Regions from separate parts of the Rhizobium sp. TRM96647 genome, predicted to be linked through region 2. Evidence: predicted binding sites of a transcription regulator. Region 2 holds the regulator's gene; each other region holds the start of a gene.
The links. The regulator LexA, encoded in region 2, represses DNA repair genes until DNA is damaged. The targets are predictions, from matches to a motif close to TGTTCNNNNTGTGTTCNG.

Region 1 (9,768 bases), on a different contig from region 2:
GAACTCGGCGGCAAGCGACAATCCGGCCTCCTGCAGGCCCTGCCGCAAACCCTCGTAGCGAAAATGGGCACGCCGGTCGGCGCTCCAGTCGTGGCCGACATAGCCGATGCGCCGATAGCCGCGGCCGACGAGATGGCGCGCGCTCTCCCGGCCTGCACGGCGATGGGAAAGCCCGACGGCGATATCGATCGGCCGGTCGTCGATGTCCATCAGTTCGGCGATCCGGATCCCGCTCTGCTCGAGCATCCTTCGGCTCGTGTCCGTATGGTCGAAGCCGGTGGTGACGATCGCGGCAGGCTGCCAGGCGAGCAGCGAGGTCAGCAGCTTCTGCTCCTGCAGGAGGTCATAGTCCGTCACGCCGATCATCGCCTGATAGGACGTGTCGGCAAGGGCCGCATGTATGCCGTGCAGCACCTCGGGAAACACGATGTTCGACAGCGACGGCAGAAGCACGCCGATGATGAGCGAGGACGACGAGGCCAGCGAGCCGGCAGCGCGGTTCGGCACATAGCCGAGGCTGTCGATCGCCGCGATGACCCGCTTTCGCGTCTCCTCGGCAATCGGCCCCTTGTTGCGGATGACGCGCGAGACGGTGTTCTCGCTCACCGCCGCCAGCCGCGCCACATGCGCCAGAGTGGGCGCTTCCCGTTGCATCGTCGGACCATCCTCCCCGAAATTATCTCAGCGCTAACATAAACTCTTGAACCTGGCTAGAGGATATGGTTTGTAAAAGTGTTAGCGCTGAGATTTATCCAGAGGGAGGGAAATCCATGTCCAGTCGCCGCGCCGCCGTTGCCGTGATCGGCCTGGGCTCGATGGGGCTCGGAATGGCCCGCTCGCTCCTGCGCGGCGGCCACGAAGTGCACGGCTTCGACGTCAGCTCCGCCGCACTCGCAGCCCTCCGGGACGCCGGTGGCAGGGCCTGCGCCAGTCCGGCCGATGCCGGCGCCTCGGCGGACATTGCCGTGGTCGTGGTGGTCAACGCCGCCCAGACCGAAACCGTCCTGTTCGGCGACGGCGGCGTCGTCGATGCGCTGAAACCCGGATCGGCGATCATATCCTGCGCCACCATCGCACCGACCGAGGCGAAGGACTTCGCAAGGCGCGCGGGCGAACGCGGCCTCCACTATGTCGATGGCCCGATCAGCGGCGGCTCGGTCAAGGCCAATAGCGGCGAACTCACCTTCATGGCCTCCGGCGCGCCCGAAGCCTTCGCCGCCGCAAGACCGGCGCTCGATGCCATGGCCGCCACCGTCTATGAGCTGGGAGACCAGCCCGGCATCGGCTCGTCCTTCAAGATCGTCAACCAGTTGCTCGCCGGCGTCCATATCGCCGCCGCCTGCGAGGCGATCACCTTCGCAAGCAGCCTCGATCTCGACATTTCCCGCGTCTTCGAAGTGATCACGAAATCGGCCGGCAACAGCTGGATGTTCGAAAACCGCATTCCGCACGTGCTTGCCGGCGACTACACGCCCCACAGCGCCGTATCCATCTTCACCAAGGATCTCGGCATCGTCTCCGATATCGGCCGGCGGCAGAAGTTCCCGCTGCCGATCGCAAGCGCGGCGCTCCAGCTCTTCATCATGACCGAGGCCGCCGGCATGGGGCGCGACGACGACAGTTCCGTCGCACGCCTTCTCGCAAGGATCGCCGGCGTCGACCTGCCGGGCACCGGCCGGGATCCCGGGACGGACACAGGACAGGACACCTGACATGCCGCGTTTCGCCGCCAACCTCACCATGATGTTCAACGAGCATGCCTTCCTGGACCGCTTCCAGGCAGCAGCCGATGCCGGCTTTAAGGCCGTGGAATACCTGTTCCCCTATGACTATCCGGCGGACACCGTGGCCGGACGGCTGGAGGCTGCCGGGCTGGAACAGGCGCTCTTCAACATGCCGCCCGGCAACTGGTCGGACGGCGACCGCGGGCTGGCCGCCCTGCCGGACCTCGCCCAGGAATTCCGCGCCTCGGTCGATACAGCCATCCGCTACGCCAGGGTCATCGGCACGCCGCTGCTGCACATGATGGCAGGGCTCGCCGATGCCCGCGATCCGGAAGCGGTCCGGTGCTATCGCAATTCGCTGCGATACGCCGCGGAGCGGACCGGGGAAGCGGGCATCGGGCTCGTGATCGAACCCATCAACGGCCGCGACATGCCGGGCTATTTCCTCAACGACTTCGACCGTGCGCTCGGTTTTATCCGCGAACTCGGCCTGCCCCATGTCCGGTTGCAGTTTGATATCTACCATCGCCAGATCCTGCATGGCGACGTGACCATGGCGCTGCGCGCGATGATGCCGCATATCGGCCATATCCAGACGGCGGCCGTGCCGTTGCGCAACGAGCCGGGCACCGGCGAACTGGACGACGCCCGGATCTTTGCCGAGATCGACGCGCTCGGCTATGCCGGCTTCGTCGGCTGCGAATATCGCCCGAAGGCGGCCACGGTGGATGGCCTCGGCTGGCTGAAGGCTCTCGGCGGGGGCAGCAGCTGAGCCGTGTCTACTCCGCCGCCGCGGGCAGGTATTCGACGTTCGCCGGCGCTTCCTCGGCCTCGATCCTGCGCCCGAACACGGAATAGACCATCGGCACGACGAAGAGCGTGAGCAGCGTGCCGAACGACATGCCGCCGACGATGACCCAGCCGATCTGCTGGCGGCTCTCCGCACCGGCGCCCGCGGCGAGCGCCAGCGGCACCGCGCCCAGCACCATAGCGCCGGTCGTCATCAGGATCGGCCGCAGGCGGAGCACGGCGGAATCGATGACGGCCGCCAGCCGCTCCTCTCCCGCCTCCTGCTGCTGGTTGGCGAACTCCACGATCAGGATGCCGTGCTTGGTGATCAGGCCCACCAGCGTCACCAGACCGATCTGCGAATAGACGTTCAGCGAACCGCCCGTGAAGTAGAGCGCCGCCAGCGCCCCGGTCATCGACAGCGGCACCGAGATCATGATGATCAGCGGATCGCGGAAGCTTTCGAACTGGGCGGCGAGAACGAGGTAGATGAAGCCGAGCGCCAGGACGAAGACGACCGCAAGGCTCTGGCCGGAAGCGAGGAATTCGCGGCTTGGGCCGGAGACGTCCGTCTGGACGTTCTCGGGCAGGATCTGGTCGGCGATGCTGTTCATCCGGGCGAGCACTTCCCCGGTCGAATAGCCCGGCGCGAGATTGGCCGAGACCGTCACCGAACGCATCTGGTTGAAGCGCTTGAGTTCCTGCGGCGCCACCGTCTCGGTCACCTTCACGACGTTTGCCAGCTGCACCATCTCGCCGCTGGCGGACCGCAGGAAGATCGTCGACAGCGTCGACGGTGAGGCGCGGTCGGCCGCGGCCAGCTGCACGTAGACGTCATATTGTTCGCCGTCGATCTCGAAGCGGGTGACCTGCCGGCTGCCGAGCAGCGTCTCCAGCGTCCGGCCGACGACGGCGACGTCGATGCCCATGTCGGAGGCCTTGTCGCGATCGATCTCGATCGTCATCTCGGGCTTGTTCAGCTTCAGGTCGGTATCGACGTTGGTGACGCCGGGATATTCGGACAGTTGCTCGAGGAAGGACTTGCTCAGCCGGTCGAGCTCTTCATAAGTGCCCGAGCTCTGCAGCACGAATTCGATCGGACGCGCATTGTTCGAAGTGCCGAGCGACGGTGGATTGCTGGCGAAGGCGTTCACGCCGGCGATGCGGCGAAGCTTGGGCAGCAACTCGGCCACCAGTTCCTGCTGCGAGCGGCCGCGCTCGTCCCAGGCCTTCAACCGTCCCATGACCAGGAAGCGGTTGACCTCCGGCATGCCGTTGATGGTCTGGATGCTGCCGACTTCGCTGATCGGCTTGAGCAACTCCTCGACCTGCCGGGAATAGCGCTCGGTATAGGCGAGCGTCGAGCCTTCGGGCGCCGTGCCCATGACCCGGATCACGCCGCGGTCCTCCACGGGCGCCAGTTCCTGGGGCAGCTGCAGGTAGAAGTAGACGCTGCCGAACGCGACGACGGCCGCCAGCACGGCAACGACAGGCCGGATCCGCAGCGACGCCGACAGCAGGCGGCGGTATCCGCTTTCGAGCCCGGTCAGGCCGCGCTCGATGAAGGCCGAGACGCGCCCCGGCTTCTCCTGGTGCCTGAGCAGCTTCGAGCACATCATCGGCGTCAGCGTCAGGGCCACGAATCCCGACACCAGGACCGCGCCGGCCAGCGTCAGCGAGAATTCGAGGAACAGCCGCCCGGTGCGGCCGGCGGCGAAGGCGACCGGCGCATAGACGGCAGCCAGCGTCAGCGTCATGGCGATGACGGCGAAGCCGATCTCGCGCGTTCCCTTGATCGCCGCCGGCACGGGCTTCATGCCGTTCTCGATGTGCCGGAAGATGTTCTCCAGCACCACGATGGCGTCGTCCACGACGAGGCCGATCGCCAGCACCATGGCCAGCAGCGTCAGCGTGTTCACGCTGAAGCCGAGCGCATACATGATGGCGCAGGTCGCGATCAGCGAGATCGGGATGGTGACGATCGGGATGATCGACGCGCGCGCGGATCTGAGGAAGAGCACGATCACGATCAGCACCAGCACGATCGCTTCAACGATCGTGTGGTAGACGGCGCTGATCGCCTCGTCGATGAAGACCGAATTGTCGTTGCCGACGGCGCCGGTCATGCCCTCCGGAAGATTGGCGTTGATGTCGGGCAGGATCGCCTGCACGCCGGCCGAGACGTCGAGCGGATTGGCCACGGCCTGCTTGATGACGCCGACGACGATGGCGCTCTCGCCGTTGAAGCGGCCGGCCCGCCGCTCGTCTGCCGCGCCGAGCTCCACGCGCGCCACTTCGCCGAGCCGCACCAGCACGCCCTCGCCGCGCTTGACGACGATCCTCTCGAACTGCTCGACATTGCTGAGCGAGGTCTTGGACAGCACCGTGAACTCGCGATCCGCACTTTCCAGCCGCCCGGCCGGGATCTCGACGTTCTGCGCCTCGAGCGCGTCCTCCACGTCCTGCACGGTCAGCCCGAGCGAGGCGAGGCGCTCCCGGTCGATCCAGATGCGCATGGCATAGCGGCGCTCGCCATAGATCTGCACGTCGGCGACGCCGTTCACGTTCTTGAACCGGTCGACGATGTTGCGGTCGACATAGTCCGTCAGGTCGAGCGGGTTCAGCCGGTCGCTGCGGAAGACGACGAACACCACGGGTTGCGCGTCGGCCTCCACCTTCGAGATGACCGGCTCGGTGATCTCGTCCGGCAACTGCCGGCGCACGCGGCTCACCCGGTCGCGCACGTCGCTGGCGGCCACGTCCGGATCGACCTCGAGGCGGAAGCGGACGGTGATCCGGCTCGATTCGGCTCGGCTCGTCGATTCCAGCACGTCGATGCCGGCGATACCGGCGATCGATCCTTCCAGGACCTGCGTCACCTGGCTTTCGATGATGCTCGCCGAGGCGCCGGGATAGGAGGTGACGACGGAAACGACCGGCTCGTCGATGCTCGGATATTCGCGAACCGCCAGGCGCTCATAGGAAACGACGCCGATCAGCAGCATCAGGAGGCTGAGGACGGTGGCGAAGACCGGCCGCCGGATGCAGAGTTCGGAAATGCCCATCTGCGCCCCCTTAGCCCTGGACCTGCGCGGTCTCGTTGCCGACGATCTCGACGCTCGCGCCGTCGCGCAGGCGCGCCTGCCCCGCCGTGACCACGACCGTGCCCGCGGTCAGCCCTTCCACTTCGGCGAACCCGATCTTGCGCCCGCCGACGGTGACGCGGTTTTCCTGCGCCTTGCCGTCGACGACGCTCCACACGAAGCGCTCCTGGCCGCGTGCCACGATGGCGGATTCCGGAACTGTGACGACCTTGCGCTCCTCCAGGCCCCGGACGGTGATGCGCGCGAACAGGCCGGGCCGCAGTGCCAGGTCCGCATTCGGCAGGCGTGCGCGGATGCTGATGGCGCGGCCGTTGACGTCGAGCATCGGATCGATCGCATAGACCGTGCCCGGGAACGTCCGGCCGGGAAGGGCATCGACGGTGACCTCGAGGGTCTGGCCGATCTTCACCTTCTGCAGGTTTGCCTCGGGGATCTTGAAGTCGACCTTCAGGACGTCGATCTTCTCCAGATTGACCAGCGCGGTGCCGATGCCGACATAGCTTCCGGTCGAGACGCTGCGCAGGCCGACGACGCCGTCGAAGGGAGCGACGATGTCGTGCTTGGAAAGCTGCACGCGTTGCGAATTGAGAAGGGCGGTCGCGGTGTTGCGCTCGGCAATGGCCGAATCGAGATCCCGCGTCGTACCCGTGCCGTTTGCCGACATGCGCTGGGCCCGCTCATAGTTGGTGTTGGCGAGGTCGAGGCGAACCCTGACCTCTTCCTCCTCCGCCTTGGCCAGCGCATTGTCGAGACTGACCAGCACCGCACCCGCCTTGACCGGCTGGCCCTCGTCGAAGCGGATCGCCTCGATCCGGCCGGCGACTTCCGGCGCCAGTTGCACCGATTCGTCGGATTGCAGCGTGCCGATGGCGCTGATGTCGGCTGTCGTCGACATTTCCTCGGCGTCGGCGACCTCGACGGGGAAGCTCGAAGGGCCGGAACGCTGCCGCGCCGGCTCGCTTGCCGTCGCGGCAGCGACCTGCGAGAGCGCACCGAGATCGATCCACCGCCACTGGACCGCCGCCGCCCCCGCCGCACCGGCAAAGACAACGGCCAGGATCACCGCCAACACCCGCATGAAATTCCTCGTTTTTTGCTGCATCGCACCAAACAGCATCATTGCGGAACGCCGCGCGGAACAAAAATGAAAAATCTGTAATGTAGGTCACCAGCCCTCACATTATCGTTATCCGCAACGCCCTGCGGATCAGGGCTTCCGACCCACGCACCCGATTTCCGCCACCCTCGCGCCGCAGCCGCCCCTGCTTCGGAGCCGAAGGCGTGAAAACCCGTCGAACCAGTGGCCGCAGCGACGAAAGTTCCGGATATGTTCGCAAGCTGCTATGGTCGCCTCGAATCGCACGCAAGATGGAATCCGGCATGACCGCCCCCGCCTATCTCGAAAAACTCAACGACCGGCAGAGACTGGCGGTGGAGCATGGGGTCGGGCCGGCGGGTTGTGGCCTGGGCGGGCCGCTCCTGATCATCGCCGGCGCCGGCTCGGGCAAGACCAATACGCTGGCTCACCGGGTCGCCCACCTGATCGTCAACGGCGCCGACCCGCGCCGGATCCTGCTGATGACGTTCTCGCGCCGCGCCGCCTCGGAAATGTCGCGGCGCGTCGAGCGCATCTGCCGCACCGTGCTGGGCGCCAACGCCGCGCTGATGACCGATGCGCTCACCTGGGCCGGAACCTTCCACGGCATCGGCGCGCGGCTCCTGCGCATCTATGCCGAACAGATCGGCCTCAACGTCGATTTCACCATCCACGACCGCGAGGATTCCGCCGACCTGATGAACCTCGTCCGCCACGAGCTCGGCTTCTCGAAGACCGAGAGCCGGTTTCCGACCAAGGGTACCTGCCTTTCGATCTATTCGCGCACGGTCAATTCCGAGACGCCACTGAACGAGGTGCTGCGCAACTGGTATCCCTGGGTCGGCGGCTGGGAGGAGCAGTTGAAGGAGCTCTTTGCGGGTTACGTCGAGGCAAAGCAGGCGCAAAACGTCCTCGACTACGACGACCTGCTTCTCTACTGGGCGCAGATGGTCGGCGATCCGGACCTCGCCGACGACATCGGCAACCGCTTCGACCATGTGCTCGTCGACGAATACCAGGACACCAACAAGCTGCAGTCGTCGGTGCTGATGGCGCTGAGGCCCGGCGGCCGCGGGCTGACCGTGGTCGGCGACGACGCGCAGTCGATCTATTCGTTCCGGGCGGCGACGGTGCGCAACATCCTCGATTTTCCCCGGCAGTTCACGCCGCAAGCCGACATCATCACCCTGGACCGCAACTATCGCTCGACCCAGCCGATCCTGGCCGCCGCCAATGCGGTGATCGACCTCGCCCGCGAACGCTTCACCAAGAACCTGTGGACCGAGCGCGAAAGCGCCGAGCGTCCGAGGCTCGTGACGGTGAAGGACGAGAACGACCAGGCGAACTGCATCGTCGACCAGGTGCTGGCCAACCGCGAAGCGGGCATGGCGCTGAAGCAGCAGGCCGTGCTGTTCCGCACCTCCAGCCACAGCGGCCCGCTGGAAGTGGAACTCACCCGGCGCAACATTCCGTTCGTGAAGTTCGGCGGCCTGAAATTCCTCGACGCGGCCCATGTCAAGGACATGCTGGCCGTGCTCCGGTTCGCGCAGAACCCGCTCGACCGGGTCGCCGGCTTCCGGCTGCTGCAGATGCTGCCCGGCATCGGCCCGCAGACCGCAGGCAGGATGCTGGACACGATCGCGGCCGATCCGGAACCGCTGGTCGCCCTGGCGGAAATCCCGCCGCCGCCCAAGACCGGCGAGGCGTGGACAGCCTTCATCGAGCTCATGGTCGGGCTCAGGCGGTCGGGCGGCGACTGGCCGTCGGACCTTGCCCAGGCGCGCACCTGGTACGAGCCGCATCTCGAGCGCGTCCACGAGGACGCGGAGACGCGAAAGGCGGACCTCCTGCAACTGGAGCAGATCGCCTCGGGCTATCCGAGCCGCGAGCGCTTCCTGACCGAACTAACGCTCGATCCGCCCGACGCGACCAGCGACCAGGCGGGCGTGCCGTTGCTGGACGAGGACTACCTGATCCTGTCGACGATCCATTCCGCCAAGGGCCAGGAGTGGCGCGCGGTGTTCATGCTCAACGTCGTCGACGGCTGCATTCCCTCCGATCTCGGCGTCGGCACCACGCACGAGATCGAAGAGGAGCGCCGTCTGCTCTATGTCGGCATGACGCGGGCCAGGGACAACCTGACGCTGGTCACGCCGCAGCGCTTCTTCACCGGCGGCCAGCATGCCCAGGGCGACCGCCATGTCTATGCCGCGCGCACGCGCTTCATCCCGGCCACGTTGCTGCAGTTCTTCGAGACGGCCACCTGGCCGGTTGTCGCCCATGCCGCAGGCGAACGAAGCGCGAGGGCGGTCCGCATCGACGTCGGCGCCCGCATGCGCTCCATGTGGAAGTAGCTGCCGGGCGCCTATCGCGGCACGGCCATCGGCGCGCCGGTGACGGGATCGGGCATGACCAGGGCCGAGAGGCCGAAGGCCGTCTTCAGGTTATCCTCCGTCAGAACCTCCCGCGGCGTCCCGGTCGAAACCAGCCCGGCGGGCCCGAGCAGCACCAGATGATCGGAGAAGCGCGCGGCGAGATTGAGGTCGTGCAGGACCGTGACCACGGTGGCGCCGTGCCGGCGGTTACGCTCCCGCAAAAGGCTCAGCACCTCGATCTGGTGGCTCAGGTCCAGCCATGTCGTCGGCTCGTCGAGGAGCAGGCAGGGTGTGTTCTGGGCGAGCACCAGCGCGATCCAGGCCCGCTGGCGCTGCCCCCCGGAAAGCTCGTCCAGCGGCCGCTCCGTCTGGTCCGTGAGGCCGACGGCCTCGAGCGCCATCGCGCACGCGTCGGCATCGGCCTTGCTCCACGGAGCGAGCAGTCCGCGCCACGGCGTTCGCCCGCGCCTGACCAGATCGGCGACCGTGATCCCTTCCGGCGCGCGCGGGGCCTGCGGCAGGATCGCCAGCCGGCGCGCCAGTGCCCGCGTGTCCGTTGCGAAGACGTCCTCGCCGCCGAGCGTCACGCTGCCCATTTGCGGCCGCACCAGCCGCGCCAGTGCCCGCAGCAGAGTGGACTTGCCGCAGCCGTTCGGCCCGAGGATGGTCGTCATCCGCCC
Region 2 (9,768 bases):
CGGGCGCTTTTGGACTGCGGACGGCGTCGAAAATCCTCGCCGGACCGAGAGGTCCGACTGCGGTTTCCTCCTGGCCGCAGGCCAAAATCGCTCCGGCGCAATCGGTCAATATCAGTGCAGGTTGGTATTAGTCGCTGCCGGAGAGCAGCACGAGCGAGCCGTCCTGACGCAGGACGGCATCGAAGGCCTCGACCGATCCGCCGGCGGCCGGGGTTTCGGCATAGGCGGCCGCAAAGCTCGCCCCGTCTCCATGGCGCGGCACGAAATCCGGACGTTCGCCGGGGATCGGGCCGATCTCCGGCAACATGGCGAACCCGTCCATCGCGGAAAACGCCGCACTGGCCGGCGCCTGCTCCGCCAGCGCCGTCATGGCCGAACCCGCCTCGCCCGCGCTTGCCCGCTCGGCAAAGGTCGGGATCGCCGGCAGGCTGTCCGCCATCGGTGCCGCCGAGGCGACCATCACGCCGGTCGCAATCTGGCCGCCCGGATCGACCGCGGGAACGCGCGATCCCTTCGGCACGTAGGAAGCCATCAGATAGGGCATGTCGTGGCCGTCGAGCCGGGCCTTGCCGACATACTGGACACGAACCTTGGCGGTTCCCTTGCCCTTGACGTCCAGCATCTCCGCCGTCTTGGAGGACACGTCGATGATCCGGCCATGCGAATAGGGCCCGCGGTCGTTTACCCGCACGATGACGGAGGTGCCGTTCTCGAGATTGGTGACGCGGGCATAGCTCGGCAGCGGGAAGGTCGGATGGGCGGCGGAGAGATGGTACTTGTCGTAGATTTCGCCATTGGCCGTCTTGCGGCCGTGGAAGGCAGAGCCATACCAGGAGGCGAGCCCGACCTTGTCGTAGTCAGGATCCTCCTGCGGCTTGTACCACTTGCCGCGCACCTTGTAGGGCTTGCCGACCTGATAGCGTCCGCCCCCCTTGGGGACCGCCTGCCCTTCCTGGACGACGCGCGGGCTGGCCTTCACGCCGTATTCGGACTCGGCGAAATATTCCTTGCTCCGACCCGCCTTCTTCGCCGTCTCGCTCGTTGTGTTGCAGCTCGCCAGGCCGGCGCAGACGACCGGAATGGCGACGAGCCGGAAAGCAGTGCGCGCGCCCGCCGAGAAGAAACCGAAATTCATATGTCCCACGCCGCTCGTGTCCCTGACGCCACCGTTCGCGATCGTCTGTCCTGCGATCGCCCCCTCGATAGCGCTCCGTTCAAAACATAATATTAATCATGACCTCAAAATGGCGAAAATGCGGTTCTCCCCGCGCGGAAACGGCGCAACAGAAGAACTAAACTTCCGCATGGTTAATGAAGGGATAATTCAGGGGCGCCCTGCCACCTCTCCTTCCTTCTACTTCATGGCCGGCCGAACCATGCCGGCAAGGTCTTTACGATCCACTTCGAAGTCCCGCGGATAGACGCACCGCTGCCACCCGATATCTGGTTTTCCGGCAACGATCCGAGGATTGTTGATGGCGGAAGGGCAAGCTGCCTATGCCGTTGAATCGCCTCATTGAAGGCCGAACCCATGGGCCGACGGATTCGTCATTGTGGAACCTCGGCAACGGACAGGTGTTCCTGAAGGCCAACCGAGCGACCACGAGAAGGAGGGCGCGTCGATGAGCGCGCCCGAAACAGGAGAAAGCATATGAAAAAGACCTTTGCCATTGCAGTGATGACCACGGCAGTCGCGGCGTCCGGCCTGACGGCCGCCCGTGCCGCCGACATGGTGCCCGCACCGGAAGCGCCTGTGGTCGCCCGCTCGGAGGCGCGCGACGGCGTCCGCATCGGCTATCTCGACTGCCGGATCGGCGGCGGCGCCGGCTATGTGCTCGGCTCCGCCAAGGAAGTCGATTGCGCCTTCGTCACCACGATGGGCAGCGAACCGGTCGATCACTACCAGGGCCAGATCCGCAAGCTCGGCGTCGACCTCGGCTTCACCACGCAGGGCCGCCTCGTCTGGGCGGTGCTCGCGCCGACCGCCGGCTACCACCAGGGCTCGCTCGGCGGCGTCTACCAGGGCGCCACGGCGGAAGCGACCGTCGGCGCCGGCGTCGGCGCCAACATCCTCGTCGGCGGCACCTCCGGCTCCATCCACCTGCAGACCGTCAGCCTGACCGGCCAGATCGGCCTCAACATCGCAGCGACCGGCACGTCGATGACGCTGAACTCGGTCAACTGACACCCATGTTCCCGGGCGCCCTGCCATCCCGGCGGGGCGTCTACCTCCGCCTCGCGCCTCGCTATTCAGCCATCAGGGAAGCCCGGACGTTTGCGCCACAGACGTTCCGAGATGAAGACTGAAGAGCAAGCGGGAGACAAGGAATGAATTTTGCGGCAGATGGCGGAAGAGGTGGGATTCGAACCCACGGTACGGTTTCCCGCACGCCGGTTTTCAAGACCGGTTCCTTAAACCACTCGGACACTCTTCCAACAAGCTGCGCAACCATATCCTGCTGCATCAGCCGTCTTGTGCACCCGCGCCGGGGCACGGCGCTTTATAGCCGTTCATGGCAGGCCGTCAACGTGTTCAGTCGCATCCGGCACAGGTCAACCCGTGCCCTTGGCAGCCCACATTCATTGCCGACCTTCACGGAATTTTAGCCACTTGCGGAACACAAATGGAACAGATAGTGTTTGTTCCGTATTTGTTTCACGATTCTGGGTGACGAGCCATGCTGACCCGCAAGCAACAGGAACTGCTTCTGTTCATCCACGAGCGGATGAAGGAAACGGGGATACCGCCGTCATTCGACGAGATGAAGGATGCGCTCGACCTGGCGTCGAAATCCGGCATCCATCGGCTCATCACCGCGCTCGAGGAGCGCGGCTTCATCCGCAGGCTGCCCAATCGCGCCCGCGCGCTCGAGGTCATCAAGCTGCCGGAGGCCTATTCGCCGAGCCTCAAGGCGCGGCGCGGCTTCTCGCCATCGGTGATCGAGGGCAGCCTCGGCAAGGAAAAGCCTGCGCCGGAACGGCCGCAGGCTCCGGCGTCCGAGAGCTCGGTCGCCGTGCCGGTGATGGGCCGGATCGCTGCCGGCGTGCCGATTTCCGCCATCCAGAACAACACCCACGATATCTCCGTGCCGGCGGAAATGCTGGGCGGCGGCGAGCACTATGCGCTGGAGGTCAGGGGTGATTCGATGATCGAGGCGGGCATTCTCGACGGCGACACGGTGATCATCCGCAATGCCGGGACGGCCAACCCCGGCGACATTGTCGTGGCCCTCGTCGACGACGAGGAGGCAACGCTGAAGCGCTTCCGCCGCAAGGGCGCCTCGATCGCGCTGGAGGCTGCCAACCCGGCCTACGAGACCCGGATTTTCGGCCCCGACCGCGTCAAGATCCAGGGCAAGCTGGTCGGGCTCATTCGTCGCTATCATTGAGCTTCGGCATCGTCTTCCGGATCCTGGAAGCGGTCATCCCGGAAACTGTCTGTGCGCCAGTCGTAGAGGCGATGCCGGTTCCAGGGGCGATGAAGCTGGACGACCGCCTGCGTTGTGATGATGCCGTGCCCTGTCGCGACGGTATCGTTTGCCGGTGCCATCTCCAGGGCGCCGGTGAGGCGAAGGCTGTGTGCACTGATCAACCGGGCTCCGCTGGCGCAGCCGCCCTCGCGGCGATGGCGGGGGGCGACGACGATATCGGCACTGTCGCACGCGGCTCCCAGATGGGCCGGATCCTCCAGCCAGACCACCCGCCAGTCCGCAGCGGTGACGCCGACGCACCACGCCTGCCGGCGGCAGGCGAATCGCTTCTGCCGGGCGGCCAGGGTGAAGTCCGCGGCGAGTGCTTCCTTCGCGGCGCCGGTGTTGACATGATACGTCCCGGTTCCCTGCGAGACGGAAGATAAGACCGGACGGGGCAGCGCTGCATGCGACGGGGCCGCTTGTCCGTCACCCGCACGCCCGGCCGTGCCCCTTCGCCGTTCGGTCGTTGACCGCGCCGGGCTTCCCCGATCGCTCTCCCCGCCGCCCAGCATCAACGGCGCCATATGGTCCTCGAAGCGCAGGGCATAGCGCCACTGGTCGTAGATAAAACCGGGCGGCCGCCTGCGATTGGTGGCGGCCGTGCGACCGTCGACGAGCGCCACCAGCGCGCCGTCTTCGGAGACCAGCAACTGCGGTGCGGGCCGTGCCGGCGCAAGGGCCGCCACGGCGACGCCGGCGGCAAGGGGCAGGACGGCGAGCGCGGCGAGCCGCGTCCTGAACAGGCAGGCGAGCCCTCCGCCCGCAGCCAGAAGCGCGAAGGCAAGCGGCGAAAGGCGGCCGGTGACGATCTCGCCGCCCCATCCCGAGACCCAGTTCGCCATGACGATCATGGCTTCGATGCCTTTGCACATGATCGTCAGCGCAAGCCCTTCGAGCCCCAGCGGCATCAGCAGCATGGCGATCACCCCCATCGGCATGACGACAAAGGAGATGACCGGCATGGCCAGGAGATTGCCGGCAAGGCCGTAGGCCGGGATCCGGTGGAAATGGCCGAGGGAATAGACCAGCGTTGCCAGCCCGCCGATGACCGACGACAGGAGGAGCCCGGCCGTAAAGCCGGACGCGTGCTGCATCAGCCGCAGTCCGCCGGCGGACGGCCCCGTGCGGGAGACACCGCGGTCCCGCCATGCCGCATAGCCGGCCACCAGCCCGAGCGTCGCCGCATAGGACATCTGGAAGCCCGGTCCGGTAACGGCAGAGGGCGTGACAGCCAGCAGGACGATCGCCGACAGGGCGATGTTGCGCAGGCTGATGGCGGTGCGGTCGACCAGTACGGCCACAAGCATGACGACGATCATCAGCCAGGAGCGGACCGCCGACACGGCGCCGCCGGAAATCAGGATGTAGAGGGTCACGGTCACCAGCCCGCCGGCGGCTGCGAATTTCTTGATCGGGTATCGTTCCGCCGCCCCCGGCAGCAGCGACAGGGCCAGCCGCGCACCGACGAGAAACGTGCCGGCGGCCAGCACCATGTTCAGGCCGGAGATCGCCAGCACATGCGCGAGCCCTGCCCGGCGCAGCGCCTCGACCGTATCCGGGCTGATCCCCCGCTGCTCGGCCGTGACGAGGGCGGCCGCGATGGCACCCGCGTCGCCGCCGATCTGGTCGCGGATCCGTGCCGTCAGCGCGCCGCGCCACGCCGCGACGGTCTCGCGCGCATGCGCAAGCCAGGAGACGTCACTGGCCGCCTCACTCAGCACGACCGCGGCAGGTTTGCCATAGAAGTAGCCGATCGCGCCGGTGCCGGCGAAGTAGGCGTCAAAGGCGAAGTCGTTCAATCCCGGCAGGGCTGCGCCCGAGGGCGGGCTGAGGCGGGCGCGGCCCGAAATCCCGCCTCCGACCGCGATCGGCGCATGCGGGCTGCGCGCCACGAGGTTGACCACGTCCGGCGGCCGGCGCAGGGCTGGTTCGCGGGTGGCAAGGACGGCGACGCGGTAGCGCATCCGCCCGCGCTCGTCGGCCTCGCCGTAAAGTACCCTTCCGGTGATCGTCGTCGTCACCGGCTGGTCGAAGATCGCTGTCGACAACCGCGCCGTCTCGACGGCCGCGAGCGTCATCCCGGCGACGAACAGGAAGGCCGTGCGCGCCGCCACGGCAAGGAGACCGCTGCGATGCCGGGTCCAAAAGGCAAGGATCGCGCTCGCGGCGAGCAGGGCCGCGAGCAACAGCGGCGGCAGGTCGCGGGGAAGCGCGTACCATGCCCAGACCCCTGCCCCGAGCACGACGGGCACGAACAGGAACGGCGTCCCGTGGTCGCGCTCGCTCTGCCAGGCCGTCGCGAAAGACGCGCTTGCGAGCGTGAGGTTCCGGGACAGCCGCAGGGCCAGCGTTCGCCGGAAAACACCCCTTGGAAGCGTCGGAAAAGCCCTGGCAAACGTGGTCGCAGCCGGTGACGCCACGGAGGCTGTCTCCGGCACTGCGACACGGTGCTCGACCTCGCTGGCAGTCCCCCTTCCCATATGAACGATCCCGGCGGCAGACACCCCGATATTGCAACTTACGATTTTGCAAGGCAATCCCGATTCCGTGCCCGCATGACCGTCGTTTCCGGAAAGAATGCGCCCTCCATAATTATTCCGCCTCACCCATAAGTTGCTTGCAACTGGCGCGGAAGAGTAGATATTGCGATCCGGAATGTCGGATTTTGCATTGCACAACCATGCCTTTCGTCTTGCTTGGCAGGGCGTCGCAAATGGGTTAGCAAAGCGGCACCGCCGAGTTCGGGCACGCCCAGTGCCCTCATAAATCAATGGAGGTCCTCATGACGGGAAAGAGCGCGGACGTCACGATCAGTGACAAGACGGTGGAGTTGCCACTGCGAACGGGGACCATCGGGCCTTCGGTCATGGATATCGGCACGCTCTACAAGCAGACCGGCGCTTTCACCTACGACCCCGGCTTCACGTCCACGGCCTCCTGCGAATCCAAGATCACCTATATCGACGGTGACGAAGGCGTGTTGCTGCACCGCGGCTACCCCATCGAGCAACTGGCCGAGCACGGCGATTTTCTCGAGGTCTGCTACCTGCTGCTCTACGGCGAACTGCCCACCAAGGCGCAGAAGGACGACTTCGACTACCGCGTCACCCATCACACGATGGTGCACGAGCAGATGTCGCGCTTCTTCACCGGCTTCCGCCGCGATGCGCATCCGATGGCTGTAATGTGCGGTTGCGTCGGCGCGCTGTCGGCCTTCTATCACGACAGCACCGACATCACCGATCCGCACCAGCGCATGGTTGCATCGCTGCGCATGATCGCCAAGATGCCGACGATCGCCGCCATGGCCTACAAGTACCATATCGGCCAGCCCTTCGTTTATCCGAAGAACGATCTCGACTACGCCTCGAACTTCCTGCGCATGTGCTTCGCCGTGCCTTGCGAGGAATACGTCGTCAATCCGGTCCTGGCGCGCGCCATGGACCGCATCTTCATCCTGCACGCCGATCACGAGCAGAACGCGTCCACCTCGACGGTCCGCCTCGCCGGTTCGTCGGGCGCCAACCCGTTCGCCTGCATCGCCGCGGGCATCGCTTGCCTGTGGGGCCCCGCCCATGGCGGCGCCAACGAGGCAGCGCTCAACATGCTGGCCGAGATCGGTTCGGTCGAACGCATCCCGGAATACGTCGCCCGCGCCAAGGACAAGAACGATCCGTTCCGCCTGATGGGCTTCGGCCACCGCGTCTACAAGAACTACGATCCGCGCGCGCGCATCATGCAGAAGACGACGCACGAGGTTCTGGGCGAGCTCGGCATCAAGGACGACCCAATGCTCGAAGTCGCGATGGAACTGGAGCGCATCGCGCTGACGGACGAATACTTCATCGAGAAGAAGCTCTACCCCAACATCGACTTCTATTCCGGCATCACGCTGAAGGCGCTCGGCTTCCCGACCACGATGTTCACCGTGCTGTTCGCCCTGGCCCGCACCGTCGGCTGGATTGCCCAGTGGAACGAGATGATCGAGGATCCCGAACAGCGCATCGGTCGTCCGCGCCAGCTCTATGTCGGCGAGCCGAAGCGGGACTACATCCCGGTTTCCAAGCGCTGAGACGGAAGCGACGGATACAGGAAGAAAGCCCGGTCAGAACAGGCCGGGCTTTTTCTCTTTCAGAAGGGCGAGGATCACATCGGCCGCCCTGTCGCCGGGGGCGCGCACCTCCTGCATGCGGTCGTGGACGAGATCGAAGCCCTCGACCATCGCCTGGCGCTGCAGAGTGGAATGGGAGAGCTGAACGGCCCAGCGGGCGAGGCAACCGGGGCGAACGGCCTCGTTCAGATACTCCGGGATCACGGCATAGTCGGCGATCAGGTTGGGCAGCGCCCCCGTCCAGGTCTTGATCTTTTTCGCCATCAGCCGCGCGATCCAGTCGACCTTGTAGCAGGAGACGACCGGCACCCGCGCCAGCGCCAGTTCGAGCAGGACGGTTCCGGACGCAGCGATGGCCACGTCCGCGTCCCGAAAGGCCGGCCACTTTTCAGACGCAGAAACTGTCACTGCGGGCTTTTCCGGCCAGTCGACCAGAAGGTCGCGAACCAGTGCCTCCTGCCGGGGAACGGTCGGCAGGCGGAACTCGAACGGTACGGGCCCGGCGGAGAGTTCGGCCATCACATCCTTGAAGGCCGGCAGCAACCGCGTGATTTCGCCGGCGCGCGAGCCGGGAAGAAGCAGGCAGACGCGCCGTTCGCCGCTTCCGAGCGGCGGCACCTTCTTCTGCAGTTGCGCCGCCCGCACCGCCCTCACCTCGGGATCGCCGGCGAGCCTGTGGCCGACATAGGTGGTCGGCGGCCCATTCAGGCGCTGCATCACGGCTGGCTCGAACGGCAGTACGGCAAGCACGTGGTCGACATAGGCGCGCATGCGCGGCGCGCGCTCCTCCTTCCACGCCCAGACGCTGGGGCAGACATAGTTGACTACCGGCAAATCCGGCAACTGCCTGCGGACCCGCCGGGCGACACGGTGAGTGAAATCGGGACTGTCGATGATGACGAGCAGGTCGGGCTTTTCGGCAACGATCGCCGCCGCCGTCTCGCGGATCCGCCGGAGCAGCTTCGGCAGCTTCGCCAGCACCTGCGAGAAACCCATGATCGACAGTTCGGAATAGTCGAAGAGGGATCTCAGGCCCTGCGCCTGCAGCGCCTCGCCGCCGACGCCGCAAAGGGTTATCTCACCTGGCCATTGCCGGCGCAGCGCTGCGATGAGATCGCCGCCGAGAAGATCGCCGGAAACCTCGCCGGCGATGATGCCGAGCTTGAGCGGGCGGGTCACGGGTGCGCTCCGCCGTCGCGCGGCAGGATGCCGGTGACGAAAAGGCCGGCGCGGTCGGCTTCCGCGATCAATGTCGTCCGGTCGAGCACCAGCGAACGGCCCGCCTCGCAGGCGATGCCCGCAAGCCCCGCTTCCGCCGCCCGCCGCACCGTGTCGACGCCAATCGACGGCAGGTCGGCGCGCCGGTCCTGCTCGGGCTTGCACAGCTTGACCAGCACGCCCTTGCGGCGGCGCGAGATGCGGCCTTCCTGTCTCAGGCTCGCCACCCGCTCCAGCATCAGATCGGTTCCCTCTGCCCCCTCAAGGGCAACCACCCGTCCACCGACGGCAACCGCCCCCTGCCCGACATCGAGCGCGCCGAGCGCCAGTGCAGCGGCGGAAGCGGCAGCGATATCGCGCATGGCCTCCTCGTCCGGCCGGATCGCGCCGACCGGCCCTTCGGTGGCCAGAAGTTCCGGTGCGATCTCGTCCGCGCCGACGACGCGCACGCCGTTCGCCTCGATCAGCCGGATCACCATCTTCAGCACCGTGTCGTCGCCGCCGTTCAAAAGCGTGCGCACGATGCCGGGCACCTGCATCAGCGTGCGGATGGTCGGCCGGATGTCGCGCCATTCCGGCCGGCGGCGGACCCAGCCGGAAAGAACCGCGCGATCGATGCCTTCGGTGGAGAAGATGCGGCTGATGCCGGCATAGTCGCCGACGCCGACGCCGGCATGGTCGAATTCAGACCAGTCCTGATCGGCCTCGTTGCTAAGCGCAAGAATGAAGGGATTTTCGCCGTGCAGCCTGGCGGCGCGCGCGACGTGGATCGGCAATTGCCCGCCGCCGGCGATGATGGCCAGCCGCTTTGCGCCCTCCGGCCGGCGCTCTGCCATGCCGGTCAGGCCTTGCCGCGGTTCGGCGAGGAGAGCGCGCGATCGCTGTCCGCTGCGATGAAATCGAGGATATGCATGACGGGAACGCAGTCCGCATAGTCCTCGCGAATGGCGGCCGCATTGTTGCGGA
Region 3 (9,768 bases), on a different contig from region 2:
CCTCCAGCGTCCCGATCTCGTCAAGCAGTCCCAGTGCACGCGCTGCCTCGCGCGTGGTGCCGGCGAGGCATTCCTCGACCGTCATGCCGAACAGGGTGGCGGCCATGTTCATGGTCAAAAGCAGCGAGGTCAGCGGCGAGGTGCCGGGATTGTTGTCGGTGGCGATCGCCATCCGGACGCCGTGCTCGCGAAACAGCGCGATCGGCGGCTTCTTCGTCTCGCGGATGAAGTAGAAGGCGCCGGGCAGGATCGCCGCGACGGTGCCGGCCTGCGCCATGGCCTTCGCGCCCTCGGCGTCGGTATATTCGAGGTGGTCGGCCGAAAGCGCGCCGTAGGAGGCGGCAAGGGCTGCACCCGAGAGATTGGAAAGCTGGTCGGCATGCAGCTTCACCGGCAGCCCGAGCGCGCTCGCGGCATCGAAGACGCGGGCGATCTCCGCCGGCGAAAAGGCGATACCTTCGCAGAAGCCGTCGACGGCATCGGCCAGTCCCGCTTCGGCGATGGCCGGCAGCATGTCGGAGACGACCTTCTCGATGTAGCCGGGCTTGTCGCCCTTCATCTCCGGCGGCAGCGCATGCGCGCCGAGGAACGTCGTGCGCACGGTGACCTCGCGCAGCTCACCCAGGCGGCGCGCAGCGCGCAGCGCCTTTATCTCGTTGTCGCGGTCCAGCCCGTAGCCGGACTTGATCTCGACCGTGGTCACGCCTTCGCCGATCAGCGCGTCGAGCCGCGGCAGGCTCTCCTCGACCAGCCGGTCCTCGGAGGCCGCCCGCAACGCGCTGACGGACGAGACGATGCCGCCGCCGGCGCGCGCGATCTCCTCGTAGGACGCCCCTTCGAGGCGCATCTCGAATTCGTTGGCGCGGGTGCCGGCATGGACGAGATGGGTGTGGCAGTCGATCAGGCCGGGGGTGATCCAGCGCCCCTCGCAATCGACCGTCTCCGCCAGCCGCAGGGCCGCGGGAAGCTCCGCCTCGGGGCCGGCATAGGCGATCTGCCCGTCGCGCACGGCGATGGCGCCTCTTTCGACGATCCCCATGCCCGGAAGGGAGGGGGAAAAGGTTGCGAGCTTCGCGTTTCGCCACAGCTTCGCCGTGTCGCTGCCGTTCGCTGATGTCGTCTCTGCGGGCATCTGGGACATCGTTTCGCTCTTTCCTTGATACTGAATAATGTATATACATATTAATCATCACGCAAGGCCGATTTTGCGCCCCAGGATGGAGGACGATGCCGTGACAGCAATTTTCGCCGGGCAGGCGCTGCTGCCCGAGGGGTGGGCCAGCAATGTTCGCATGACGCTGAAGGACGGCCGGATCGCATCGGTCGAGAAAGACGTTGCGGCGGAACCGGCCGACGAGCGCCATGGCGCGATCGTGCCGGGGATGGCCAACCTCCACAGCCACGCCTTCCAGCGCGGGATGGCGGGCCTCGCCGAGACGCGCGGGCCGGGCGGCGACAGTTTCTGGAGTTGGCGCACCGTCATGTATCGCTTCGCGCTCTCCATGACCCCGGAGCAGGTCGAGGCGGTGGCCGCCCAGCTCTATGTCGAGATGCTGGAGGCCGGCTTCACCCGCGTCGGCGAGTTTCACTACCTGCACCACGATGCCGACGGCCGGCCCTATGCGGACATCGCCGAACTGGCGGCGCGCATCGTGGCCGCCGCGTCGGCGACCGGCATCGGCCTGACGCTGCTGCCGGTCTTCTACGCCCGTTCCGGCTTCGGCGGCGCCGATCCCGGCGAAGGCCAGCGCCGCTTCGTCAACGATCCCGAGGCCTATGCGCGCCTTCTGGCCCGTTGCCAGGACCTGACCGCCGCGCTGCCGGGCGGCATCACCGGCGTGGCGCCGCACAGCCTGCGGGCCGTCACCCCCGGGGAACTTGCCGCCGTCGTCGCGATGGCCGGCGACGCTCCCGTCCACATCCACATCGCCGAGCAGGTGAAAGAGGTGGAGGATTGCATCGCCTGGTCCGGCCGGCGGCCGGTGGAGTGGCTTCTGGACAATGCCCCGGTCGACGGCCGCTGGTGCCTGATCCACGCGACCCACATGAGCGACACGGAGACCGACCGGATGGCAGCGTCGGGCGCGATCGCCGGGCTGTGCCCCGTCACCGAGGCCAATCTCGGCGACGGGACGTTCCCCGCGATCCGCTTCGTCGCCGGTGGCGGCCGCTTCGGCATCGGCTCGGATTCGAACGTGCTGATCGGCCTTGGCGACGAATTGCGCCAGCTCGAATATTCCCAGCGCCTCCTGCATCGGGGCCGTAACATGATCGCCGCGCCCGGCGGCTCCACCGGCCGCGCCCTGTTCGACGGGGCGGTTGCCGGCGGTGCGGCCGCCCTCGGCGTCGCGACGGGGCTCGCAGCCGGCGCGCCGGCCGATTTCGTCAGCCTGCGTGCCCGCCACGACCTCGACCTGGCCGGCGACAGGCTGCTTGACGCGCTTGTGTTCTCCGGCGGCGCCTTCCCCGACACCGTCTGGGTGGCGGGGAAGAAGCTGGTTGAAAACGGCCGCCATGCCGCACGTGCGGCGATCGCAGACCGGTTCGCAAAAGCCATGCGGGCGCTTGCGGCATAGGCCCGTATGTGTCCGCCCGTTGCCTGCCGCCTGTCAGGCCGATGGGCTCGCCGGATCCGGCCTGCGCGACCGGAGCAGCCGCAGGCCGAGCAGCACCAGCGCGGCCAGCGTCGCAGCGTAGCCGATGATGGGCCAGGCGGTGTCGCCATCCAGCATCGTCACCGCCAGCGTTCCGACGATGCCGACGATCAGGCTCTGGATGCAGAAATAGAATGCGACCGCCGAGCCGGCGATATCATCGAACTGCGCCAGCGCGCCGTTGGCCGTCACCGAGACGGTCACGACGATCCCGATGCAGACGACCCACATCGGAACGATGAAGCTGACGAAGGACGGCGATCCGGAAAGCTCGCCGATGCCCAGAAGGGCCGCACCGCAAAGGATCAGAAGCATCCCGCGCGCCACGCATCCGGCGATGCCCCACCTGGCGACGAATGCCCTGGCGAACCGTGTCGTCGCGACCATGACGAGCGCGACGGTGGCGAACGCCAAGCTGAATCCGATCTCCGAATAGCCCGCGCGTCCGATGAGAACGCGGGGCGCCGTCGAAAAGAAGGTGAAGAAGGTGCCCATCCCGGCGCTGAACGCCATTGTGTAGACCCAGAAGGCCGGACTGGCGAAAATCGGCAGCACCGATCGACGGGGGGCCGCCCGGTCCGGCGCAACCGTTTCGTGCCACCGGATCCCGGCGTTCGCCATGGCGAGCAGCGCCAACGCAGCCAGCGTGACGAAGATCGCGCGCCAGCCGAAATACGCCCCGATCAGCGCTCCGGCGACGGGGCCGAGTGCGGGCACGAATGCCAGAACGGCGCCAAGGAGCCCGTAGATGACGACGCCTTCCGGCCGATCGGCGTAGACGTCCCGGACCGTCGCGAACGTTGCCACCATCGCCGCCGACGCACCGATCGCCTGGAGGATGCGGAAACCGACAAAGGCTGCGGCAGCAGACGACGTGGCCGCGCCGAGGGAGGCGACGATGAAGATCGCCGCGCCGGCAAGCAGGACCGGCCGCCGGCCGATGCGGTCCGAGATCGGCCCGAAGATCACCTGACCCAGGCCCAGCACCACCATGTAGAGGCTGAGCGTGAGCTGGATCACGGATGGCGTCGTGTCGAGGATGCCGGGCATCGCTGGAACGACGGGGAGATAGATATCCATCGCCAGAGAGGCGAGGATGTCGAAGGGTGCCATCAGCAGCAGCGCTGCCGGCAAGGTATAGGCCCACCTGGGGCGCGTGATAGTCATGACGAATCATCCGCTCGATTGGAGAAACCGGCGGCGTCTGCTCGTCAGCAATCGGATGAGACTGGCTTCACAGAACGCCGCAACGACAAGAATGTCGTTGCGGCCTATTTGTCTGCTGACTTGCCGGCTCCCATGCCGATGACCTCATGCCTGAAAAAGAAGGGTTCACCTCTATCTGATGCCCCCCGGCACCGCAAGACGCCTCGACGGCGCGCCGTTTTGCACCGCCGTGGTTGCAGGCCGGCCCAGAATCGTGATGCTTCGTTCGGTGGCCTCGCGCGGATACGATGGCCGGCGACGGCGTCGTCCGCCGTTGCGGTCGCCGGACATCTCACACCGAGCATGGCGCGCCCGAAGAATGCGGATGGAACAGGGGCATGGACAACACCACCGATCCTGCGCTGACGCCGAAGGAGCCGTCGCTGCACCGGCGTATCCTGGAGGACGTCGAGGGCCGGATCATGTCCGGCGAATGGCCGCCGGGGTATCGCATCCCCTTCGAGCATGAACTGACCGCGCAATACGGCTGCTCGCGCATGACCGTCAACAAGGCGCTGACGGAACTGGTCAAGCGCGGCCTGATCGAGCGCCGGCGCAAGTCGGGAAGTTTCGTCACCCGCCCGCATGCGCAGTCGGCGATCCTGGAGATCCACGACATCGAGGCGGAAGTGCGTTCGCTGGGCCTGCCGTATCGCTATCAGCGGCTTTCCCGTTCGGAGCGGACGGTGCGGGCGGCGGACCGCAAGCTGCTGGACCTGCCCGCCGGCGCCCGGGTCGTCGATCTCGTCGTGGTCCACCATGCCGGTGCGCGCCCCTTCTGCCTGGAGGAGCGCACGATCAGCCTTTCGGCGGTGCCGGAGGCGGCGGCGGAAGAATTCGAGCAGGCGCCGCCGGGGCAATGGCTGCTGAGCCAGGTGCCGTGGAGCGCTGCCGAGCATCGTATCCGCGCCGTGGCGGCCGACCGGCGCGTAGCCGACCTGCTGCACATCGCCGACGGCGCGGCCTGCCTCGTCATCGAGCGCCGGACCTGGAGCGGCGGCGCCTATGTGACGCATGTGCGGCTGACCTATCCGGGCGAAAGCCACGAACTGGTCGCGGAATTCGCGCCGAACCACCCCAAGGCCTGAGATGGCGGCCGGAGCGCTGCCGTGCCCGCCCGCCTCACTCGATCACGACGATCGAGGATTCCTTCTTCCAGCGGGCGCTGGAGGATGCGTATCCCGATCCGGCGGGGCCCGGGCGCGTCAGCGTGATGAAGTCGGTGCCCTTGCCCGTCTCGCCTTCTGTGCCGGTGTCGGTGATCGTCAGCGAGGCGCCGTCGCCGACAAGGCCCTCGATCTCGCCGCGCACCTCCGCGGCAATGCCGATCCGCCCCAGCGCTTCCAGGATCGGATCTGGCGCGCGTGCCGAGAACGATCCGGGCTCGGCGATGCCGAGGCGCTTGCGCGCCGGGGTCGAAAGCGCGTTGTCCATCGTCACCCCGAACCAGTCGAGGTCGTTGCCGCCGGCGGATGTGCGGGCGAGCAGGAAATGCGTGCCGAGTTCTGCGCTCTCCTCGCGGATCGTCACCGGCGCCTCCAGCAGGGTGACGAAGTCCTTGCGCACCGACAGCCGCCCGTTTGCCGGCAGGTCGCGGCCGGCCTTGCGGAAGACGGCGTCGATCAGGGCAGGGCTCGCCGTCCCGTCGGCGGTCATCCCTTCCGCGGTCTGGAAGGCCTTGATGGCGAAAGCGGTCTGCTGGCCCGCCACGCCATCGGCCGGGCCGGCGTCATGGCCGAGTTCGCCGAGCAGGGCCTGCAGGTCCTTCATCGTATCGCGCGGTGTTGCCCGCGTGATCAGGATGCGGACCGGGTCTCCGGCCGGCCGGTGCATCGGCTTTGCCTGCGCCGGCGGTGCGGCGACGCGCATCGCCACCTCGACGCTGTCGCCGGTCGGATCCGGCAGGGTCGGGACTGGGATCGCCAGGCTCGGGATCGTCGGACCCAGGATCGTCGGGCGCAGGGGGGCGTCGGAGAGCAGTTGCCCTTCCGGCTCGGCGCCTTCGGGCTGGAAGAGGGCAGGGTGCTCCACCCGGTGCGGGGCGACATCGGCGCTGTTGACGAGGACATGGCCGCCGCGCCGGGTCAGGCGATAGAGCATCCTGGCGAAGTCGTCCGGCATGCGCACGCAGCCGTGCGAGGCCGGATAGGCCGGCACGTGGCCGGATGCGTGCAGGGCGATCCCGGACCATGTCAGCCGCTGCATGAACGGCATCGGGGCGTCGTCGTAGATGTTGGAATGGTGCATGCGCTTCTTCTCCAGGATCGAGAAGATGCCGGTGGGGGTCGCATGCCCCTCCTTGCCGCTGGACACGTTCGAACTCGCGACGACGGTTTCGCCGTCATAGACCTTCAGCGTCTGCCGATCGCGCGAGACGATGATCTGCAACGGCCCCTCGATCGTTCCGGCAAGTGCCGTCGAGGAAAGGAGGGCGATGAGGCCGAACCCGGCTGCGAGGCGCAAAAGCATGTTTCCCGTCCCTGACGCAATACATGGGAAGGCGCCGAGGATAGGCCCTGGATTTTAAGGAATCCTTTTATGCCCGGCAGGGCTCGCTATCGGCGGTCCTTGCCGAAGGTGTAGCCCGTCTCCACGCTCTTCTTGCCGAACTTGTCGCGCAGCGTGTTGATGGCGGCCTCCGCGGCCGCCCGACGGCCGGCCTGCGGATCGACGAGGTCCGGCGGATCGGCGCGCTGCGGGTCGCACAGGTCGCTGACTCCGATGCCGATCAGGCGGAACTTCGTGCCGTCCGCCTCCTTCTTCAGAAGCTCCAGGCCGATCCGGAAGATCCGGTCGGCCAGCATGGTCGGATCCTCGAGCTTGCGGTTGCGGGTCCGGCCCTTGAAGTCCGCGGTCTTGAGCTTCAGCACCACGGTCTGGCCGGCGACGCCGGCCTTGCGCAGCCGCGCAGCCACCTGCTCGCTGAGCCGACGCAGATGGGTGACGAGGTCGCCATAGGCGGAGATGTCGTCGAAGAAGGTCGTTTCCGCGGAAACGCTCTTGGCGGCGTCGTTCGCATGCACCTCGCGGTCGTCCTGGCCGCGGGAGAGATGGTAGAGCCGCCGGCCCATGACGCCGTAGCGGCGCATCAGGTCGGTCTCCTCCATGGTCTGCAACTGGCCGATGTCGCGGATCCCGTCGCGCTCCAGCGTCTCGGCAAAGGCCTTGCCGACGCCCCAGATCAGCCGTACCGGCTTCGTCCTGAGGAACTCCAGCGCCTCGGCCTGTCCGATGACGGAGAACCCGCGCGGCTTCTGCAGGTCGGAGGCGACCTTGGCGAGGAACTTGCAGTAGGAGAGCCCGACCGAGATCGTGATCCCGATCTCGTGTTCGACGCGGCGGGCGAAACGGGCGAGCACGCGCGCCGGCGGGTCGTGATGCAGCCGTTCGGTGCCCTTCAGCTCCAGAAAGGCCTCGTCGATCGACAGCGGCTGCACCAGCGGCGTCAGGTCGTGCATCATGGTGCGTATCTGGCGGCCGACGGCCACGTATTTCTCCATGTCCGGCTTGATCACGACGGCCTGCGGACAGGCCTCCAGCGCCTTGAACATCGGCATCGCCGAGCGCACCCCGTGAATGCGGGCGATGTAGCAGGCGGTGGAGACGACGCCGCGCTTGCCGCCGCCGATGATCACCGGCTTGTCGGCGAGTTCCGGATTGTCGCGCTTCTCCACCGAGGCGTAGAAGGCGTCGCAATCAATATGGGCGAGCGTCAGCCGGTAGAGCTCGTCATGGTAGAGAAGGCGCGGGCTGCCGCATTGCCTGCAGCGGCGAATGCCCGCGGATTGCCCCGTCAGGCAGTCGCGGCAGAAACCCGGATGGCGCGTCTCGTCTGGCTGCATCTCTGGAACAAATATTGAACATTCGCAGATTAGCCTCTAAACTTGCGAGTCTCAAGCCCGTCCAGCGAGGAACGCATGGATAGCCGCGTCACATGCCGCACTGTCGCCGCACCGGCCCGCCGGTGCCGGACGGGTGCGTCATCGGCCGAGAGGGTTTTCGAAGTGGGCGCGGATCCGCTGTTCGGCATCGCGCCAGTCGCGCGCGGCGATGACGTGTTCGCCGGGATCCGGCGCCATGGCGAGAAACACCTGATTGGCCATCAGCCGCAAGAGAAGGGCATCCGGCGCGTGCTCGCGCACCGAATGGTGGTTGGAGGGGATGTCGTCGACGAAGGCGAGCGGCAGCGGGCGCCCGCCATGCAGCGCCCGGACCACCGGGCCCTTTGCCGTCTCCGTGGCGACCATCGGAAAATCCAGCCCGAAACGGTGGAGCAGCCGGCGGCGCACCTCGGCATGGCGCGGCGGCATCGCCGTCAGGAACACGATGTCGGCGTCCTTTCCGAGCGCTGCAAGCGTTTCAACCGCGCGTTCGGCGGGCTTCTGCCATTCGTCCTGGGTGGCGAAGAAATCCTCTTGCAGGGCCTTGATGGCCGCGTCCAGCGCGGCCTCGCCGGTGCGGCTGTCGATGATGTTGCCGTGCAGGCGGAACGAGCGCGGCAGCAGTTCGTGGCCGCGCGAGCGCAGGAAGGCATCGAGCGGCGAGAGATATTCCAGCACGACCTCGTCGACGTCGCAGACCAGGAGCGGCCGGTCGGCGAGCCGGACATGGTCGAGCGGGACCGTGCCGGGCGGCATGTCCGGCCGGGTGGTCATGACCATTCGCCCGCAGCACCCGGACCGGTCAGCAGCGCATGCGCCCGCACCACCCTTTCGGGCGTCGTCCCGGTCGCCTCGCAGAAGGCCATCAGCGTCGGCTCGTGGCCCATGAGGAAATCGAGCAGGCCGGAAAGGAAGCCACGGTCGCCGGCGGAGGCACGCAGGCCGGCCGGATCCATGCCGGTGAGCGACAGAAAACGGGACAGCAGTTCCGGTTCGCCGGCGAGCCAGGCAAGCACGGCGATCGCCGTCGTTTCGGCGTCCTGGACCGATGTATCTTTTTGGCTTTGCATGGCAATTTCCCGGAAAAGTTACCTTTTAGTCAACCAAATGCCGCTACTGTCGCGAGGTTCGCGCTGGGTGAAGTCGGTATTACGGCAACTTATATATCTCCAGAGGTGTTGCAAGGCTGGAGCGAGGGGCAGGGACACGTGATGCCGAAGCAGGTGATGATAGTCGAGGACAACGAGCTCAACATGAAGCTCTTCCGTGACCTCATCGAGGCCTCGGGCTACAGCACCATCCAGACCCGCAACGGCATGGAGGCGCTGGATCTCGCGCGCCGCTATCGCCCCGACCTGATCCTGATGGACATCCAGCTTCCGGAGGTCTCCGGGCTGGAGGTGACGAAATGGCTGAAGGAGGACGACGAACTGCACGTCATCCCCGTCATCGCCGTCACCGCCTTTGCCATGAAGGGCGACGAGGAGCGCATCCGCCAGGGCGGCTGCGAAGCCTACGTGTCCAAGCCGATATCGGTTCCGAAATTCATCGAGACCATCAAGACCTACCTGGGTGACGCATGAGGCTGGATTCCGACAGATGACCGCGCGCATCCTCGTCGTTGACGATATCCCCGCAAACGTGAAGCTCCTGGAAGCCCGGCTTCTGGCGGAGTACTTCGACGTCCTGACGGCGGACAACGGCTACGATGCGCTGGCGATCTGCGAGCGGACGCAGGTGGACCTCATCCTGCTCGACGTCATGATGCCGGGGATCGACGGCTTCGAGGTTTGCGAGCGGCTGAAGGAAAACCCGCGCACGGCGCATATCCCGGTCGTCATGGTGACGGCGCTGGACCAGCCCTCCGACCGGGTGCGGGGGCTGAAGGCCGGCGCCGACGATTTCCTCACCAAGCCCGTCAACGACCTGCAACTGATGTCGCGCGTCAAGAGCCTCGTCCGGCTGAAGACGCTGACCGACGAATTGCGCGTGCGGGCGGCCACGGCAGAAGCGATCGGCGTGGAGAC

Region 1: OCK02_RS07695 (ATP-dependent helicase) is a predicted target of LexA. The motif match lies at 6,935-6,952, and genes of this name have one in related genera.
Region 3: OCK02_RS18850 (DNA polymerase IV) is a predicted target of LexA. The motif match lies at 7,706-7,723, and genes of this name have one in related genera.

The regions. Positions count from the first base shown of each region.
Region 1 covers NZ_JAOXHF010000003.1:398,790-408,557, forward strand. The annotation lists gene OCK02_RS07670 (LacI family DNA-binding transcriptional regulator) at 1-654, opposite strand, end outside; gene ltnD (L-threonate dehydrogenase) at 771-1,712, shown strand; gene otnI (2-oxo-tetronate isomerase) at 1,714-2,496, shown strand; gene OCK02_RS07685 (efflux RND transporter permease subunit) at 2,504-5,578, opposite strand; gene OCK02_RS07690 (efflux RND transporter periplasmic adaptor subunit) at 5,589-6,695, opposite strand; gene OCK02_RS07695 (ATP-dependent helicase) at 6,998-9,067, shown strand; gene OCK02_RS07700 (ABC transporter ATP-binding protein) at 9,079-9,768, opposite strand, start outside.
Region 2 covers NZ_JAOXHF010000007.1:295,191-304,958, reverse strand. The annotation lists gene OCK02_RS15610 (septal ring lytic transglycosylase RlpA family protein) at 128-1,135, opposite strand; gene OCK02_RS15605 (DUF992 domain-containing protein) at 1,652-2,185, shown strand; tRNA gene OCK02_RS15600 (tRNA-Ser) at 2,346-2,435, opposite strand; gene lexA (transcriptional repressor LexA) at 2,679-3,389, shown strand; gene OCK02_RS15590 (ComEC/Rec2 family competence protein) at 3,383-5,953, opposite strand; gene gltA (citrate synthase) at 6,256-7,545, shown strand; gene lpxB (lipid-A-disaccharide synthase) at 7,579-8,763, opposite strand; gene OCK02_RS15575 (LpxI family protein) at 8,760-9,638, opposite strand; gene lpxA (acyl-ACP--UDP-N-acetylglucosamine O-acyltransferase) at 9,644-9,768, opposite strand, start outside.
Region 3 covers NZ_JAOXHF010000011.1:111,231-120,998, forward strand. The annotation lists gene hutI (imidazolonepropionase) at 1-1,132, opposite strand, end outside; gene OCK02_RS18830 (formimidoylglutamate deiminase) at 1,233-2,576, shown strand; gene floR (chloramphenicol/florfenicol efflux MFS transporter FloR) at 2,610-3,821, opposite strand; gene hutC (histidine utilization repressor) at 4,199-4,948, shown strand; gene OCK02_RS18845 (L,D-transpeptidase family protein) at 4,983-6,329, opposite strand; gene OCK02_RS18850 (DNA polymerase IV) at 6,416-7,702, opposite strand; gene OCK02_RS18855 (hypothetical protein) at 7,841-8,515, opposite strand; gene OCK02_RS18860 (DUF3572 domain-containing protein) at 8,512-8,811, opposite strand; gene OCK02_RS18865 (response regulator) at 8,953-9,324, shown strand; gene OCK02_RS18870 (PleD family two-component system response regulator) at 9,341-9,768, shown strand, end outside.